One region of the Janthinobacterium sp. GW822-FHT07H10 genome, then DNA from elsewhere that is predicted to be linked to it. Evidence: predicted binding sites of a transcription regulator. Region 1 holds the regulator's gene; each other region holds the start of a gene.
The links. Region 1 encodes LexA, which represses DNA repair genes until DNA is damaged. Its sites were predicted from a motif close to ACTGTATNNNNATACAGT; they were not measured.
Positions count from the first base shown of each region.

Region 1 (4,700 bases):
GCGGGCGCGACGAAAGTCATCTTCGCCTCGGCCGCGCCTCCGGTGATTTACCCGAACGTGTACGGCATCGACATGCCGACGCGCGACGAGCTGATCGCCTATGGCCGCACGACGGAAGAAGTGTGCCGCGAAATCACGGCCGATTACCTGGTGTACCAGGATATCGGTGCGCTGAAGCAGGCGATTGCCGACGTCAACCCGGCCCTGACCAGTTTCGAGGCGTCGTGCTTCGATGGCGTGTACGTGACGGGCGACGTGTCGCAGGAATACCTGGACCGCCTGGAGTACGCGCGCCACCATCCGAAGGCGGCAGCGCCCGAGGATACGCCACGTTCCCAGCTGAACCTGAACCTGGCGACGACGGAAGCATAATCGTCCAGCCCGGCCTGCGCCGGGCTTTTTTTTGTCTGACTTTTTCACTGCCTTGCGCACCACCCGACCATGAGCGACAACAAGACTTACGGCTTTACCACCACCATCCTGCATAACGACCGTCGCAAGGGCATCGAACACGGTTCGCTGCACAAGCCCGTGCACACGTCCGTCGCGTTCGGCTACGGCGATGCGCGCCAGCTCGCTTCCGTGTTCCAGGGCAAGGAGCCCGGCTTCCGCTACGGCCGCCAGGGCAATCCGACCGTTTCCGCGCTGGAAGACAAGGTCAACAAGATGGAAGACGGCGTGGCCACGCTGTGCTTCGCCACCGGCATGGGCGCCATCGGCGCCGTCGTGCAGGCGCTGCTGCGCGCGGGCGACCACGTCGTGTCGTCGGCTTTTCTATTCGGCAACACCAACAGCCTGTGGCAGACGGTGACGGGGCAGGGCATGGCCGTGTCGTTCGTCGACGCCACCGATGTGGCCAACGTGGCGGCCGCCATCACGCCGGCCACGCGCATCGTGTTTGTCGAAACCATCGCCAATCCGCGCACGCAGATCGCCGACCTGGCGAAGATCGGCGAGTTGTGCCGCGAAAAAGGCATCCTGTATATCGTCGACAACACCATGACGACGCCGTATTTGTTCCGCCCGAAAGCCGTGGGCGCGGGCCTGGTGGTCAATGCGCTGACCAAGTCCATCGGCGGCCACGGCAATGCACTGGGCGGCAGCTTGACGGACACGGGCGTGTTCGACTGGACGCAATATCCGAACATCTTTGACAATTATAAAAAGGCGGCGCCGGCCCAGTGGGGCATCGCGCAAATCCGCGCCAAGGCCTTGCGCGACTTCGGCGCCTCGCTGGGACCGGAAGCGGCGCACCATATCGCCGTCGGCGCGGAAACCATGGCCCTGCGCATGGACCGTACCTGCTCCAACGCCCTGGCGCTGGCGACCATGCTGCAGGCGGATCCACGCGTGGCTGCCGTGCATTATCCGGGCTTGGCCTCGCATCCGCAGCACGCGCTGGCAACGGACTTGTTCCGCAGCTATGGCTCCCTGTTCAGCTTTGAGTTGAAAGACGGCATCGACTGCTTCGATTTCCTCAATCGCCTGAACCTGGCTATCCCGGCCAGCAACCTCGGTGACACGCGCACCCTCGTCATTCCCGTTGCCCACACGATCTTTTACGAGATGGGCGCCGAGCGCCGCGCCAGCATGGGCATCGCCGAATCGCTGATCCGCGTCTCCGTCGGCATCGAGGACGAGGCGGACCTGCTCGAGGATTTCCGTAATGCGCTGGAGGCATAAAACGCCCGGGCGATAAAAAAGGGCCGCAACAGCATGACTGTTGCGGCCCTTTTTGCGTTTTACGTGCGACAGCTGCCAGGAAAAATCAATGCCAGCTGCGCATCAAGCCAACTGCCAGCCCTTCCAGGGCGAATTCGTCTTCCGGCGACACGGTAATGACCTTGAAATCGGGGTTTTCCGGCAGCAGTTCGATGACGGAGCCCGTCTTCTTGTAGCGCTTGACGGTGACTTCGTCGCCGATGCGGGCGACGACGATCTGGCCATTCTTGGCGCTGTCGACCTTCTTGACTGCCAACAAGTCGCCATCCATGATGCCGGCGTCGCGCATGGACCAGCCGCGCACCTTCAGCAGGAAGTCGGGCTTGGCCGAGAACAGGGCAGGGTCGACGTTGTAGCTCGCTTCCAGGTTTTCCTGTGCCAGGATGGGCGAACCGGCCGCCACGCGGCCGATCAGCGGTAGCGACATCAGCAGCGCTGCCGGCACCTTCGATGGCAGCGTTTCGGCCGCCGCGCCGATCAGGCGGATGCCGCGCGACGTGCCTGGCGAAATCTCGATCGCGCCCTTGCGGGCCAGGGCCTGCAAATGCTCTTCGGCCGCATTGGCCGATTTAAAACCCAATTCATTGGCAATCTCGGCGCGGGTGGGAGGAAAGCCCGTATTTTCAATCGCGTCCTTGATCAGGTTCAGGATTTGTTCTTGTCGTGCTGTCAGCTTGATCATGAGCGGTGGGTGCATACTAAAATGCTGTCTATATGAACAGTCTGTATTTTTGTACAGTATCGCCGACTATGCAAGCCCAATTTCACCATTTCGCAAAATAATTCAACGATCGGCTTGTTCCTGGCGCGATCACTTCAATTTATTGCCAATTTGCAATTTTCTCTGCTAGTATGCGCATGATATTTTTTTGGCAATGTGGCATCCGGGCCATGTGTGCCTCTCTTCATCCGTAAAACTATAAAAGGATTCCATGATCGACCGATGTGGTAAGCGTTTCACCTTGCTGGCTGGCTTGCTGGGCATCTTGTTTGCCGGGAATGCGTGCGCCTTTACCCTGGGCACGCATGTCTGGGTGGGGCAGCAGGTCATCAACGATCTGGCGGACGATGGCAAGATCACTATTGTATTGCAGGGAAAGCCCGTCACCCTCGAAGTGCCCGCGCATGTGCGCAGCGCCATCCTGGCGAACCAGACGGAGTTCTTGCTGGGGAATATAGGTCCCGACTCGGCGCCGGACATTCTCGTCGGGCAAACCATCGTCCATCCCGGCATCGAAGACGGCTGGAAGACCAACGACTGGCTGCGCTTCCTGCTCAACAGCGCCAGGGGCAACGCCGCGGGCACGGCATACGCCTATGGCTACCTGGGGCATGCCTCGGCCGACATGTTCGCCCATACGTATGTCAATCAGTATGCGGGAGACATCTTTGACCTGGCCGATGAAACGCTGGTGGAGCAGCGGCATATTGCGCTCGAGGGCTTTATCGGGAGGCTGACGCCGCCGTTGCGCGACCACACGGGCAGGCAGCTTGGCGCCGTGCGCGCCTTGATCAAGCCCAGCGATGCATTCGGCACGTTTGTGCGCGACACGCTGGTGCTCAACGATACGGTGCAGGAGCAATACAGCCGCGGCAAGTATGGACGGCATTTGGCGGCCTACCATGCCTACCGCAAATCCATCGACGCGATGGTGGTCAATCCTGCTTGGAACCAGCTCGACGTCGCGGTCGTGCGGCTGTTTGCGTCGAACTGGGGCGTGGCGCTGTCGTCGAACGACGCGCAAAAGATCATCGACAAGGCCAATGTCATCATCCCCAAGGTACAGGCGGGCGAGGACCGCATCCAGTCCCTGGCAAACGATCTGGTCAATGCCACGCAGCATCTTGACGATGCCCTGTTCAGCGGCGTGAAGAAGGCCACGCAGACCGTGTTCAGTGTCGAGCAGGAGATACTCCAGCTGCACCTGCAGATTTCCAGCAAGGAAAGCGAGTTGCGCCGCAAGGCAAGTTGCCCGAAAAAATGGCAGGATCCGTTCGGCTATCATGCATGTCAAAAGGCAAACGATGTGATCGACTCCATCAATGGCTCGGTCAATGCGGCCCTGGGCTCGCTCAATGGCAAGCTGGCGGCCAAGCGGCAGCAGCTGTTGCAGGCCAGCATCGCCGTGCGCGATGCTGCGGTGGCATCGCAAAAGCTGGTGCAGATCGTCAGCAATGCCGCCATTGATTTCAGCCAGCGCATGGGGCAGAACACGTCGCCGATCAAGGGGCCGCTGATGGGCTGGCGCAATGATGTCGATGTTGCCATGCGCGAATATGTGAAGGCGACGAGCCAGTCATTGCTCAATTCCACGGACCGGGCGGCCAGCGCGACCGAGCCGTTGTCGCGCTGGTTCGATTGCTATCACATGAGTATTCTCGGTGTGGCGCAGGAGCTGTCCGGGTGCGAGCTGCGCGACGGCGCCAGGAATGTGGTCTGGGCGGTGGACCGGGCGCTCAAGCTGGCCGAGGACCTGGCGTTTGCCGGGGACCTGCTCGGCTTGCCGACGCCTTCCGAGATCCGCGCCTGGCGCGACGAGCAGATTGCCAGCGCCAAGGACCGCCTGGTGGCGGAAATCTTCGACCGCCTGCTGCCGCGCGAATTGCAGGATATCCTGGCGCTGTTCAGCAAGGACATGGACGATGCCGCCCTGAACGACTATTTCAGCCGCCCCGAGCGCCATAATGACAAGAATCTGCTGATGATTCCCGACCTTGCCGCGCGCGTGCGCGCCGAGATGCGCGTGACGGACGGCGCCTTCGATCCGCAGCGATATGCGGTGGCCTATAACGCCGTCGTGCTGGCCAAGCTGTCGCTGCTCGATACGGCGGGTTTGGTGGCGTTGGGGCAACTCGCTGGGGCGGCGCCGGAAGCGGGGCGCTCCGTGTTTGCGCAGACCGATAACGTCATCGCCGACGCCATCGCCAGCATCGACGGCAATCACCAGTGGATGGCCGTGCCGCCGCCGCGTCCGAAC
Region 1 is NZ_JBXAKS010000008.1:192,039-196,738, forward strand. Features, by position in the region: gene purF (amidophosphoribosyltransferase) at 1-372, shown strand, start outside; gene AC1RDJ_RS19065 (cystathionine gamma-synthase family protein) at 442-1,683, shown strand; gene lexA (transcriptional repressor LexA) at 1,769-2,404, opposite strand; gene AC1RDJ_RS19075 (zinc dependent phospholipase C family protein) at 2,655-4,700, shown strand, end outside.

Region 2 (4,700 bases), 130 kb from region 1:
AGCGCCAGCGGCTTGCCATCGGGCCCCTGCGGGTCGAGGATGGCGGGAATCTTGTTGTTCGGATTGAGCGACAGGAAGGCGGGCGACAGCTGGTCGTTCTGCTCGAAACTGACCAGGTGCGGCTCGTACGCCAGGCCTAGCTCTTCCAGCAGGATCGACACCTTGATGCCGTTCGGCGTCGGCAGCGAATACAGCTGCAGGCGCTCGGGATGCTGGGCAGGCCATTTCTTGGTGATGGGAAAGTCGGAAAGCTGTGACATGGAAATCCTTTATTGATATGAAAGACGCGACGCCGGGCAGCCAGTATAGCCAAGCACGGCCATTTCAGCAGGGCAGCGCATGCGGCGGCTTGCCCTGCCTGCGCCGCGCCACCCGCTCAGCCAAACAAGCCATGCAGGAACCAGCGCGGTGCGGCATCTTCGCCGCCGCCGGCGATGCGTTCGCGGTAGACCCAGTAATGGGCGTGGTCGCGTCCTTCCGCAATGAAATAATCGCGCGCCTGCGACTGCCCCCACCAGCCCGCCTCGATGCGTTCGGCCACGGAGACCATTTTCAGCGGTGAACCATAGAATGGCCGGTGCTCGCGCATCAGCAGGGCGATGGGCTGGGCCAGCAGCCAGCCGGGACGGGGCATGCCGGACAAGCCGGGCGGCAAGTCCGGCACCGCGCTTCTTGCAATGGGCTTGGCCGGCAGCGGCAGCCACTGGTTGGCTGCCTCGGGGCGGTAATCGGCGCGCGGTGATGCCTGCAAGACATTTTCTGCGCCCAGGCGCGCCACCAGCAATTCCATCAGGCGCTGGCGCTCCTGCGGCGTGCCGCCCGGCTCGGGAAACAGGGTGGCGCTGGGCGGCGCCATCGGCTGCACTTGCAGCGCCTCCAGGGTCAGGCCGATCACGGGCGCATCCAGTACCAGCTGCGCCAGACGCTCCTTGAGCAAGCGCAACAAATGCTCGTCGCGCCAGACGGCCTCGCCCAGGGCCAGCTCGATGACGGTGGGCGGGCGCGCCACCCGGCCCCGCTCGTGCGCCAGCAGCAGCGCGATGCGTTCGACGGCAAATTGCCGCGCGCATAGCCAGCCCGTCATTTGCTGCAGCAGGCGGCGCGCGCCGAACAACAGCGCGTCAGCGTGTTCCACGCGGTCGAACAACTCCAGGCTGGCGCGAAACGTGGGCGGCGCTTCCAGCCAGACGAACAGTTCCGTGCCGTCTCCATGCGCATCGTCGAGCATGTCGAGCAGGGCCGCGCCGCAGCGGCGCTGCAGGCCGGGCCGGGGCAACTGGCGCAACTGCCCCAGGGTGCGGCAGCCGATGCCGTCCAGCCAGTCGAGCCAGGGGCGCGCGGGCGGCAGCCAGGCGCACGGCAGGCGGTCGAGGCGGCGCACGAGGCTCTCCATGCCCAGCACCCGGCCCCGGCGCGTACCGGCGCGCGCCAGCAGCCAGGCGCCGCGCGCCGTGGGCGCGCACGATAGCTGGGCCGTGTAGCCGAGCGCACGCAAGCTGGCCGCGATCTGCCGGCACAGGGCGCGCACGCCACCAAACAGGCGCAGGCTGGCGCCCGCGTCGACCAGCAGGGTCGCTTCCTCGCCCTGCGCCACCAGCGGCGAATATTGCAGCAGCGCCAACGCCACCTCTTGCAGGGCCAGCGCTTCCCGTTCGGGCGAGCGTTCGTGCAGGCGCGCCTGCGGCGCCAGCATCAGCGCGCCCGCGCGGCGCATGCCGGGCCGGATGCCGGCGGCCCGCGCCAGCGGCGACACGGCCATCACTTGCTCCTGCTCCAGCACCACGCCGAGAATGTCAGCCGACCAGCGCGGGCAAAACACTTCGAGCGGGAGCCGGGGCAGGCAAAGGCCGATCCAGAGTCGCATGGCGTAGCAGTACAGAAGGAGGTTGCAGGGGCAGGAACAGCGGCGCATCGCGCTGCGGTCCCCGGCGCTTGATGAAGCCGATCTCGATGCCGCCGGCGGCCGGCCGCACGGACAGGCGCAACGGCGCCGGCGACGCATCCTGCGCGCCATGCAGCGGGCGCAGCATGCAGAACAGGGTATGGCCGCCTTGCGCCGCCAGGTGCAGCCGGCGCAGGCTGTCGCCGCGCACGTGCGTCTGCCAGAACAACAGGGCGCCGCAACTGCCGCTGCGCAAGATGTTTTCCGCCGCCCACAAGGCATCCTTGCTGCCGGCGCTGCGCAGCCACAGCAATTGCGACGGCGCCAGGCCTTGCGCGGCCAAGGCCAGCGCCTGCGGCGGATGGGGCGGCTGCAACAGCACGATGGGCAGATCACGCAACTGGGCCAGCGCGGGCGCCAGCAGGCGCAATTCGCCGCTGCCCGGCTGCTGCACCAATAAATCGATCAGGCTGCCGCCAGGCCAGCCGCCGCCGGGCAGCTGCGCGGACAGCGCGGCAAAGCCCGTGTCCAGGCAGCGCGTGGCCGCCTGTCCCAGCTGCGAGGCGCGCCACAGGGACGGGTGCAAGGCTTCCGGCGACGCCATCAATTCGGAATGTTGCATGATTTAATATGAAGAAAGAGGAAGATGAATACTGTATGCATATACAGTACTATCCAGTCCCGCTTTTGGCAAGGCTTATCTGCGCATTGCCGCTGCCAGGGCCGCTCCGCCACGTCCGAAAAAACCCGTTCTGGGCATCGATTGCTGTACCATAAGCACTCTCCTTACCGTCTGGCAACGTACCAGTCGGCATCCTCCGTCCATAAGGAAACTCATTTGACCACCATCCAACTCATCAGCGCGATCGTCTTCGGCCTTGCGCTCATCCACACCTTCGCCGCCAAGTCGTTTGAAACCTTGGCAAACCGCCATCCGCGCCATGCGGGCTTGCTGCACCTGCTGGGCGAAGTAGAAGTTGTGTTCGGCTTCTGGGCCTTCATCTTGATCATCATCATGGCCTTTGTCTCGGGCGGCGATGCGGCCATCGAATATGCCGAGTCGCGCCAGTATACGGAGCCACTGTTCGTCTTTGTCGTCATGGTGGTGGCCGCCTCGCGCCCCGTGCTCGACGCCGTGCAGCGCCTGCTGAAAGGCGTGGCGCGCGTGATGCCGCTGCGTACGGAACTGGCCCTCGTCTGGCTGGGCCTGGCCCTCGTGCCCCTGACGGGCTCGATGATCACGGAACCGGCCGCCATGACCCTGGCCGCGCTGATGCTGGCGCCGCAAATCTTTCGCCCGGGCATCCCTGAATGGCTGAAATACGGCGCGCTGGGTGTGCTCTTCGTCAACGTTTCCATCGGCGGCACCTTGACCTCGTACGCGGCGCCGCCCGTGCTGATGGTCGCCACCACCTGGAACTGGGACAGCGCCTTCATGGCCAGCCATTTCGGCTGGAAAGCGGCCATCGCCGTGCTGGTCAACGCCACGGGCGTGAGCATCCTGCTGCGCAAATACCTGCATAGCAACACGTCCGACATCAAGCCGAAATCCGGTGAAGTGGAAGCGCCGAAAGTGCCGCTGGCCATCAGCCTCGTGCACATGATCGTGCTCGCTGGCGTGGTGGCGCTGGCGCACCATCCGGTGCTGTTCATCGGCCTGTTCCTGTTCTTCCTCGGCTTCGTGCAGGCCTATGAGCGCTATCAAAGCCCGCTGATCCTGAAGGAAGGTTTATTGGTCGGCTTCTTCCTCGGCGGCCTGGTGGTGCTGGGCGGCATGCAGCAATGGTGGCTGCAGCCCATCGTTTCCAGCCTGAAACCGCTGGCCCTGTTCTTCGGCGCCCTCGGTTTGACGGCGATCACCGACAATGCCGCCCTGACCTACCTCGGTTCGCTGATCGTCGGCATGACGGACGAAGCGAAATACATGCTGGTGGCGGGCGCCGTGGCCGGCGGCGGCCTGACCGTCATCGCCAATGCGCCGAACCCGGCTGGCGTGGCCCTGCTGCGCCGCGGCTTCAAGGATGAATCGATCGGCGCCGTCGGCCTGCTGGCCGGCGCCCTGCTGCCGACGGCCGTGGCGGCCCTCGCCTTCCTGGCCCTGTAAGTCTCGTCAAGGGGCGGCCGCCAGCCGCCCCTGTTCCCCGCTGTTCCTTCCTCAGTTTCCTTCCTCAGTTTCCCTCCTCAGTTTCCCTCATATACGAGGAAGTGCAGGCGGTCGTAGAACAGGCTGTACGCATAGTCGAACGTGCCCACGCTGCGAAAACCCTTGTGCAGGTACACTTGCAAGGCTTCGCTCTTTTCCCACACCGTCAGGGTGATCCGCGCGCAGCCCTTGCGGCCGGCCAGGTCGCGGATTTCATTGAACATCTGCTTGAACAAGCCCTGCCCCCGGTATTTCTCGTCGATGGCCAGGCTGCTGACGAAGCAATCGTCGGCGCGCGCATGCGCGAGCACGAATTCGTCATAGGCGTCATCGAGCGCCTTCATGTCATCGCGGTAATACGAGACGGCGCCGCAGGCCTGGAACTCGGCCATCGTCGCGGCCGTGAAAAAGCCGATGAAGCGCTCGTCCTCGTCGTGCAAGCCATGGATATGCGCCAGGTAGGGCTCGATATTCTGCCGCCGCTGCAGTTCGACGAATTGCAGATTCAATTTATTGCCGAACGAGCAGTACTCGAGATAGCTGGTGGCGAACAGCAATTTCGCCATGCGGTTCTTCGCCTCGTCACCCAGCAGTTCGCCGGGCACCAGCCTGAGCGGGGCATGCGACAGCAAGCCCGCCTGGCCCTCGTCTTCGGCCATGGTGGCATCGTTGGCT
Region 2 is NZ_JBXAKS010000008.1:59,576-64,275, reverse strand. Features, by position in the region: gene AC1RDJ_RS18500 (glutathione S-transferase N-terminal domain-containing protein) at 1-260, opposite strand, end outside; gene AC1RDJ_RS18495 (Y-family DNA polymerase) at 377-1,864, opposite strand; gene imuA (translesion DNA synthesis-associated protein ImuA) at 1,794-2,504, opposite strand; gene AC1RDJ_RS18485 (putative Na+/H+ antiporter) at 2,721-3,986, shown strand; gene AC1RDJ_RS18480 (GNAT family N-acetyltransferase) at 4,064-4,700, opposite strand, start outside.
Region 2: imuA (translesion DNA synthesis-associated protein ImuA) is a predicted target of LexA. The motif match lies at 2,535-2,552, and genes of this name have one in related genera.

Region 3 (4,700 bases), on a different contig from region 1:
AGCTGGTCGGGTGGAGAGGCGCCGTGCAGAAAGGAGTAATGGCTCATGCACTGCAGCTCGGCATAGTCCGGCAGCGTGGAAACTGGCGGCTGGACCATGATCAGCCGAACATCCCGTGCAGAAACCAGCGGCCGTCAACGACACGCTCCAGGTAGATCCAGTAGCAAGTCGCATCGCTTCCTTGAGCGATGTAATAGTCGCGGGCCGCGATTTGATCGTTCCACCAGCCGGCCTCAATGCGTTCCGGCCCCTTGAGCACTTTTAGGGGGGAACCATAGAAGGGACGTTCGCCGCGCAGCAGCAGCGGGATTGGTTTAGGTAGCAGCCAGAACGGGCGCTCAAAAGCCTCATCCTCGGAGCTGGCCGCCTTGTGTTTTCCGGTGGCGGCAGCCCAAGCATTGCTTTCCTCCGGCCGATGGTCGTGATGCTCGACAGGGCAGAGGACGTTGTCGCTGCCAAGACGGGCACTGAGTAATTCCAGCAGACGCTTGTAGTCGGCTGGGGTGCCGCCTGGTTCGGGAAACAGATCTTGCGTCGGTGGCGCCATCGCGGTGAGCAAGCGCGCTTCCAGGCGCAGGGCGATGACCGGGGCAACCAGTTCCGTGCGCGCCAGGCGCTCCTTCAGTAGCCGAATCAGATGTTCATCGCGCCAGGTCGGCTCTGCCAATCCGATCTCGATCGGCGTGGGCGGGATCGCGGTCTTGCCGCGCTCGTGCTCCAGCAGCAGAACAAAAACACTCACGGCCTGCTGACGCGCGACCAGCCATCCGACAAATTGCTGCAGCAGGCCAGTGGCGCCGTCCAGCAGGGCATCGGCGTGTTCGATCCGGTCAAAAGTTTCGATGCGCGCTGAAAAAGTTTCGGGAATGGCGATCCATTCAAACAGTTCAGGAGCGAGCCCATAGGCGCGGTCGAGCTCATCGAGCACTTGCCTGTTCATCCTGCGCTGGATGCCAGGGCGGGGCAGGCGTCGTAGCGCCGCCAGATGATCCGCACCAATGTCTGTTAGCCATTCCAGGTGGTTCGCCGTGCTGGGCAGATAGACGCAGGGCATGCGGTCGAGCTGGCGTTCTAGCGAGCGCATGTGCACGGTGCGCCGCAGAATGATCTGGCGTTTCGCCGGTTGCCAGCGCGAGAGTAGCCAGGCCCCCATGGCCGTCGGTGCCGTGCCGAGCTGCGAGGTCACCCCAAGCGCTTGTAGGGCAGCGCGAATGCATCGGCTGATGGCGGCTCGCCCGTTAAATAGGCGCAAGCTGGCGGTCACGTCCAGCAGCAGGCTGAAGTCGCCGGCATGCGCCACTTCCGGGGTGAACTGGAGGAGGGCGAGCGCGACGGCATTGCTCATGATCAGTTCGCGCTCAAGGCTGCGCTCCAGGATCACGGTATCTGGCGAGACGGCCGCCACGCCGCCAGGGCGCATGCCGATACGTACCCCTTCGGCATAGGCATGCTGCGAGACCGCAATGATGCTGCCCTTCTCGACCACCGCATACGACCCCGGTTCACACCAGCGCGGCCTGAGGCATTCGAGAGGCAACAGTGGGAGGTGTACGCTGAACCAGAACCGCATTTTGATCGTCCAAAAATCGTTGACGTGCCGGCATGTCAGCCAGCGGTATAAAGAGTGGCGCCTCATGATGTGGGCCACGCCGTTTAATGATGTGAGTGGAAATGCCGCCGGCGGCGGGGCGCAATGCCAGGCGTAATGGCGCTGGTGACGCATCGGCCGCAGCACTCATCGGCCGGACCAGCCAGAAGAACGTTTCGGTTGTCTGCGCCGCCAGATTGAGGCGCCGCAGTGCTTCGTCGCGGATATTCGTCTGCCACAGCAATACCGCACCGCAACTGCCGTTGCGCAGGATCTGCTCGGTGGACCAGAGAGCATCGGCGGTGCTGGGGGCGCGTATCCAGAGCAGGTTCGGGCAGCTCAGGTCCATGAATTTGCAGGCGGCGGAGTTGGGCAAGTACGGCGGCTGCACCAGGGCGATCCGGCGATGTTGCGACAGTTGTGCCAGCACTGGCCGCAACAAGTGCATTTCCCCGATACCCGCTTGCTGAACTAGCAACTCCGTGAAGGTCGATTGAGGCCAACCGTTGCCAGGAAGCTCACCATCCAAGATGCTATGACCGGTAGTAACCGTGCTGGTTGTTCCTCGGCTCAGTTCACTTGCCCGCCAGACGTCACGCAGCATGGGGCTGTTAGCCAATGCGGTAGAGCTGGTACGTTGAAGGGAGGGTAAAAGCATGGCGTCTGGCTAGAGGTCGTTGATAATTTTCAAAACTACTGTATATAAACACAGTATATGCTGAGGACATCAAAAACTGCAAGGTCCATGAATTTCTTGAGTTGTCAAAATTAACAGAGACAGTGGTACGAAAGTGCGAAGAGAGACGCGTCATTGAGGAACATCTAGGTATGTCAGTTCTATTGGACGAACGCCATTCGCTCTCGCGACCTCGCTAGCTCTCTGCGACCGTCTAATACAGCTCGACAAAAATAGGGCGATAGTAGAGCTAATTGAGACTCACGCGCCTTGAACCGGCCTGGCAAATTTGAGCATGTTGTGTCTCCATGGTTTGGCACTGTAGCTTACCTAAAGCATCTGCAATGGTGTCACTTTGATATTTTTATGGGGCCGCTGATTCTATTTGCACGAACGGCGGCCGGTGTCGCCCTCAGGCCTAGCCAGTAAGGCAATGAATTCCTGCACTGGCACATCATCTCCGTGCAGATTCCAACGGACTGAAACACGCCGTTTCGCGGTGGGGTGTCCCATCATCTGGCAACTCCACGCTCAACTCAACACGGCGGATGTCATGCCACGGGCCGGCGGTCTCGCCGTTGTACTAACGCTTGGCTACGATGCAGCCATCGACCATGGCGACCACTGCGCGCAGGTCTGGATGCACGTCGTGATCGCAGCTTGCCAGCACCCCCTCGCACGCTCTTGCCGAGTTGGCGCTACCGTTGCCGATTCAGCTATCCGGGCTGCGGTGGGCCTTGCGCCCCCCGATTAAGAGCAGGTCTTGGGCGCCATCCTGAGTCAGTTCGATGATGTCGCCGGTCTCGGGAGATACCAGGCTGGATTTGCCGGTCGGCACCAGCCGGGTGGCGCCAATGTCAGGCATCACCATCGTCCAGTCCTTGCCGTCGAAGCGCAGTTCGTAGCGGTTGGTGAAACGGCCCTCGAAGTTGTAGAGCTGGTAGATGCCGACGTGGCGCGTGGCCGTTGCTAAGTCCAGGGGCGCCGCTTGGGCCAGGCGAGGTTTGAAGTCGGGCCAGTCGTAGGCGGATGCCACCGCCTTGACGATCTCGCCGCCAAGATAGGTACCGTTGTCGCCGTCGGTCATGACTACAACGCCGTTGCCGCTGTCGAGATACATCGCATAGGTGCTCTTGAAGCCGGTGTTGCCGCCGGAATGCATGAAGCGTTTGTGCTCGCCATCGCCGACCACGAAGAAGCCCTGCGCATAATTGTTCAGCGCCGGCGTCAGCAGATTGCGCGCCTCGGTGGTGCTCAGAAAGGCCGTGCCGATTTTCCACGACCGCTGGACACCGATGGCGAAGCGCGCCAGGTCGCTAGCCGTAGTCCACAGGCCGGCGGCCGCCAGTTCGGGATAGATGAAGGCCCCGCCTTCGACTTCGCTGCCGTCGGCGTAGTGGCCGCGCGCGCGGTTGTGTTCTGCCGCCGGCAATGGCTGCGCGAATGTGCTGCGCTGCATCCGCAGCGGCTGCAGTACTTGCTGGCGCATCAACTCCGCAAAAGGCGTGCGCAGACATTGCTGCATGGCGACTTGGGCGATGGTGTAGCCGCCGCCGGAATACGCATAGGCGGCGCCCGGGATGGTCTGGATGGCGACCGCCGACGTGAGCGACGGCGGCTCGCCCTTGATTACCTGAAGGTCCGTAGGGATCGCCTGCGACGGTGGATAGCCGGGGAATCCGGATACGGTCGCCCCTGCGGTGTGGCTGAGCAAATTGCGCAAGGTCACCGGATGCTCGGGGCTTTGCTGTCCGGCGGGTAGGGGCCACGGCCGCAGACAGGTGTCCACCGGACTATCGAGCTGGAGCTTGTTGCTGCCCGCCAGCCGTTGCGCCAGCACGCCGGTCACGCCCTTGCTGATGGACGCGGCCTGATACAGCGTGTCGGTGTCGGCCGCAGGTGCGGACGGTTGCCGGTAGACGCCAGCCCAAGCGATCTTGCCGTCGCGGATGACCGCCACGCTCACGCTGGAGACCTTATAGCGGCGCAGGCGCTGCTGGATATCGAAGGTTTGCGTCGGCTCGCCTGCGATGTCCACCCGCTGCCGGAGCCCGGCGGCGATACGCGCGGCTATGTCGGACTCGCCCGCATGGGCGGGGCCGCTACATGCCGCCACTCCCAGTAGGGCTCCCAGGTGTAGCGCGTGGCCTGAAGCATGGACTGGCAATAGCCATAGACGACTGCGCATAAGTTTCCCTTTCATTAATTGGATGGGCTAATCTTATCGAGCGTTATGCTAGGTTCCCTAACTTTGCGACGGACGGTGGAAAGCTTGGTCTAGGCCGTTTGTTTTCACCAAAATCTCTACGCGGCGCTAGGATTGCCAACAAAAATTATCGCTCGCAAGAAACTCTGACTGTCCAGTAAAAGCACCATCACGTGGGGAATTCATAGAGGATATTCTCTGAGCGCCATATGGCCTACACCGTACTTTCA
Region 3 is NZ_JBXAKS010000005.1:371,299-375,998, forward strand. Features, by position in the region: gene AC1RDJ_RS14945 (error-prone DNA polymerase) at 1-98, opposite strand, end outside; gene AC1RDJ_RS14950 (Y-family DNA polymerase) at 101-1,486, opposite strand; gene imuA (translesion DNA synthesis-associated protein ImuA) at 1,503-2,192, opposite strand; gene AC1RDJ_RS14960 (serine hydrolase domain-containing protein) at 2,977-4,302, opposite strand; gene AC1RDJ_RS14965 (PD-(D/E)XK nuclease family protein) at 4,685-4,700, opposite strand, start outside.
Region 3: imuA (translesion DNA synthesis-associated protein ImuA) is a predicted target of LexA. The motif match lies at 2,284-2,301, and genes of this name have one in related genera.

Region 4 (4,700 bases), on a different contig from region 1:
TGCTGCCACTGGCTCAACTCGAGGCGCATTTTGACACGCAGGGCCGGATCGAGGGCGGCAAACGGCTCGTCGAGCAGCAGGGCGGCCGGTTCGGCCACGAGCGCCCTTGCCAGCGCCACCCTTTGGCGCTGGCCGCCGGACAACTCGTCGGGGAACTGGTGCGCCAGTTCCTGCAGGTGAAACGCGTCGAGCCAGTGCTCGACTTTCTGCAACTTTTCGCGCGCGCGCGGATTGAACCAGCCCCGCGCCAGGCCAAAGCCCACGTTCTGGCGCACCGTCAGGTGCGGGAACAGCGCGTAGTCCTGGAACAGATAGGCGACATTGCGCTGCTGCGGCGGCAGGTTGATGCCGGCGGCGGAATCGAACAGGGTGCGCCCGTTCAGGCGGATATGGCCTGCGTCCGGGGTGAAGAGGCCGGCAATGGCTTTCAGGGTCATGCTCTTGCCGGCCCCGGACGGGCCATACATGGCGATGCGCTGGCTGCTGGACGTGCACTGCACGTGCATGTCGAAACGGCGTTTGCCGGAGCGCAAGGTGGCGCGGAGGTCGAGGTCAAGTTGCATGGCGGTCATTTGTGAGCGATGCGTCCCGGTGCCAGGCGGCCGGCGGCCAGCAGCACCACGATGCAGACGACGGAAGTGATCAGCACCAGCATGTTGGCCGCATCGTCCTGGCCCGCCTGCACGGCTTCATACACGGCGACCGACAGGGTCTGCGTCTTGCCGGGAATGCTGCCAGCCACCATCAGGGTGGCGCCGAATTCGCCCAGCGCGCGCACAAAACCCAGCAGCACGCCGGCCAGGATGCCGCGCCACGCCAGCGGCAGGGTGACGCGGAAGAAAATCGCCAGCTCCGAGATGCCCAGCACGCGGGCCGCCTGCTCGAGCTGGCCATCGACGGCCTCGAAGGCGGCGCGCGCGGGCTTGAAGACGAGGGGGAAGGCCACCACCGTCGAGGCGATCACGGCGCCTTGCCAGGTGAAGATCAGGTTGATGCCGAAGGTATCCTGCAGCCAGATACCGAGCGTGCCGCGCCGGCCCAGCAAGACCAGTAAATAGTAGCCGAGCACGGTGGGCGGCATCACCATCGGCAAGGTCAGCAGCGCATCGAGCAGGTTACGCCCAGGAAAGCGGGCACGCGCCAGCAGATAGCCGGTGCCGATGCCGAGCAACAAATTGAGCGCCGTGGCCCACGCCGCCACCTTCAGCGACAGGGCCAGCGCGGTCCAGGCGATATCCATGCGGGAACTTGACTAACTATGGTTTCTTGAAGCCGTACTTGGCGAGGATGGCTTGCGCCGGCGCCGTCTGCAGATAGCTGACGAAACGCTTCGCCTCGGCCTGGTTGGCGCTGTCCTTGATGGTGGCGATCGGGTACAGCACGGGCGCGTCCAGCGGCACTTCCAGCACCACATTCACTTTATCCTTCATGATGGCCGCGTCGGTGGCATACACGAAACCCGCATCGACTTCGCCGCGCGCCACGTAATCGAGCGACTGGCGCACGTTTTGCGTGCCGATGGCCTTGGTCTGCACGGCGTCCCACAGCTTGGCCTTCTTCAGCGCGCCTTCCGAATAGCGGCCAACGGGCACGCTGGCCGGGTTGGCGATGGCGACGCGGGTCACGCCCTTGTGCGTCAGGTCCGTCAGGCTCTTGATGCCGAGCTTGCTGTCGTGCGGCACGATCAGCACCAGGCTGTTGCCGACGAAATCCTGGCGGTCGGCCGGCAATACGAGGCCCTGCTTTTGCGCCGCATCCATGGTTTCCTGGTCGGCCGAGGCAAACACGTCGACGGGCGCGCCCTTGACGATCTGCTGCAGCAGCACGCCCGAGGCGGCGAAGTTCAGCGAGACTTTGCTGCCCGGATACTGCGCCTCATAGCCCTGCGCCGCATCCTTGAACGCATTCGTCAGGCTGGCGGCGGCCGAGACCACCACTTCGCCGGCCAGGGCGGACGAGGCGACGGTGGCAAGCAGGGCGGCGCCGAAGAATTGGGCGAGAGGGGTGAGGCGCATGGTCGTATCCTTGTAAAGTGAACGGTGAACAAGGAGCGTAATATACACTTATATATAACGTTCTGCCATCGCACAAGTCAAGACAGCACAGCATGCATTCCCTGATATACTGTATATAAACACAGTATATCGAGGTGAGCCATGGAATTGACGGACAAGCTGGAAATCCTGGCCGACGCAGCCAAGTACGACGCGTCCTGCGCCAGCAGTGGCGCGCCCAAGCGCGACTCCATCGGCAAGGACGGCTTTGGCGCCACCTCGGGCATGGGCATCTGCCACAGCTACACGCCGGACGGGCGCTGCGTCTCCCTGCTGAAAATACTGCTGACCAATTACTGCCTGTACGATTGCCAGTACTGCGTCAACCGCCGCAGCTCGAACGTGCCGCGCGCGCGGTTTACGGTGGCCGAAGTGGTCAGGCTGACGGCCGATTTTTACCTGCGCAACTACATCGACGGCCTGTTCCTCAGTTCCGGCATCATCCAGTCGGCCGACTACACGATGGAACAGCTGGTGCAGGTGGCGCGCGAGCTGCGCGAAGTGCACCAGTTCCGCGGCTACATCCACCTGAAAACCATCCCCGACGCCGATCCCGCCCTGATCGCGCAGGCGGGCCGCTATGCCGACCGGCTCAGCGTCAATATCGAACTGCCGACGCAGGACAGCGTGCAAGCACTGGCGCCGGAAAAAAGCGTGCACACGATCAAGCTGGCCATGGGCGCCATCCGCCGCAAGCTCGATGAAAAGGCAGAGGAACCAAGGTCGCCGCGCTTCGCGCCGGCCGGGCAAAGCACGCAGATGATCGTCGGCGCCGACGCCAGCGACGACCAGCAGATCCTCTCCACGGCCGAGACCCTGTACGGCAGCTACAAGCTCAAGCGCGTGTACTACTCGGCCTTCAGCCCCATCCCCGACAGCCCGAAAAGCGTGCCGCTGGCGCCGCCGCCGATGCTGCGCGAACACCGGCTGTACCAGGCCGATTTTTTGCTGCGCAGCTATGGTTTCCAGGCCAGCGAACTGCTGCCGGCAACGGGCGGCAACCTGGCGCTCGATATCGACCCCAAGCTGGCGTGGGCGCTGGCGCACCGCGAACATTTTCCGCTGGACTTGAACCGCGCGGCGCAGCACATGATCGCGCGCGTGCCCGGCATCGGCTTGCGCAACGCACAGCGCATCGTCGACCTGCGCCGGCTGCGGCAAGTGCGCTACGCCGACCTGTCGCGCCTGCGCTGCAGCATGAAGAAAATCGCGCCCTTCATCATCACGGCCGATTATTTCCCCGCGCGCGACACCACGGCTTCCGAACACCTGCGCCAGGCCATGGCGGAAGCGCCGCGGCAGATGCATTTGTGGCCGGAATTGCAGGCGGCATGAACGCCGTGGCGCGGCTGGCGCAGTCGTTCGACGAGTGGCGCGCGGCCGCCCGCGAATTGATCGCGCGCAAAGTGCCACCTGCCGATGTCGCCTGGCACGCACAAGCGGGCGATGGCGACCTGTTTTCGTCCGCCCCTGCGCCTGCCGACGCTGTCATGTCGGCGCCCGCCTTGCGCCTGCCGCGCCAGCTGGTGGAACTGCTGGAAGCGGCCGCCTGTTTCAACGCCGCCGACCGCTGGGCCTTTCTGTACCAGGTGCTGTGGCGCTGGCAGCTGGGCCAGCACGACGTACTGTCTCCCGCCGATGCGGACGGCGCGCGCCTGCACGCCATGGCCAAGGCCGTGCGCCGCGAAGAACACGACATGCATGCCTATGTACGCTTCAGGGAACGCGACGAAGCGGCTGGCGCGCCGCGCTTCGTCGCCTGGTTCGAGCCCGCGCACGAGGTGCTGCCGCAAGTGGCGCGCCACTTTGCGCGCCGCATGGGCGCCATCAGCTGGATGATCGCCACGCCCCGGGCCAGCATGCTGTGGGATGGCGCCACCCTGCATGCGGGACCGGCGCTGCTGCGTGGCGCGGCCGACATCGACGATGCGGGCGAAGCCCTGTGGCTGACCTACTACCGCAGCATCTTCAACCCCGCGCGCGTGAATGCCGGCTTGCTGCACAGCCATATCCCCTCGCGCTTCTGGAAGAACCTGCCGGAAGGCGCCATCGTGCCCGCCATGCTGAGCGGCGCCGCCAACGGCGAACGGCGCACGGGCCAGACGGCGAGCGTGGGCCAGCGCAGCGGCGCGACCATGATCCCGATCTCCGCCGAACGCGCCCAGCCCGCGCGCGACCTGCCCACCACCCTGGACCGGTGCCGCCGCTGCGAATTGTGGAAGACCGCCACGCAAGCCGTGCCCGGCACGGGGCCGGAACAGGCGCGCATCATGCTCATCGGCGAGCAGCCGGGCGACCAGGAAGACCTGGCGGGCCTGCCGTTTGTCGGCCCGGCCGGCGCGCTGCTGCAGCAAGCCATGCATGAAGCGGGCATGGCGCGCGACAGCGTGTATCTGACCAATGCTGTCAAGCATTTCAAGTGGGAACCGCGCGGCAAGCGCCGCCTGCACAAGACGCCCACGCAGCGCGAAATCCTCGCCTGCCATGGCTGGCTGGAAAAGGAACTGGCCAGCGTGAAACCGCAGGTGATCGTAGCGCTGGGCAGCACGGCATTGAAGGCGCTATTGCAAGATGGCGCGGCGAGCATGACACCGCTGATCGGCACGCCCGTCTTGCACGACGGGCGCTGGGTGATTACCGTATATC
Region 4 is NZ_JBXAKS010000003.1:573,697-578,396, reverse strand. Features, by position in the region: gene AC1RDJ_RS10390 (sulfate/molybdate ABC transporter ATP-binding protein) at 1-563, opposite strand, end outside; gene modB (molybdate ABC transporter permease subunit) at 569-1,240, opposite strand; gene modA (molybdate ABC transporter substrate-binding protein) at 1,257-2,015, opposite strand; gene AC1RDJ_RS10375 (putative DNA modification/repair radical SAM protein) at 2,157-3,389, shown strand; gene AC1RDJ_RS10370 (UdgX family uracil-DNA binding protein) at 3,386-4,700, shown strand, end outside.
Region 4: AC1RDJ_RS10375 (putative DNA modification/repair radical SAM protein) is a predicted target of LexA. The motif match lies at 2,124-2,141, and genes of this name have one in related genera.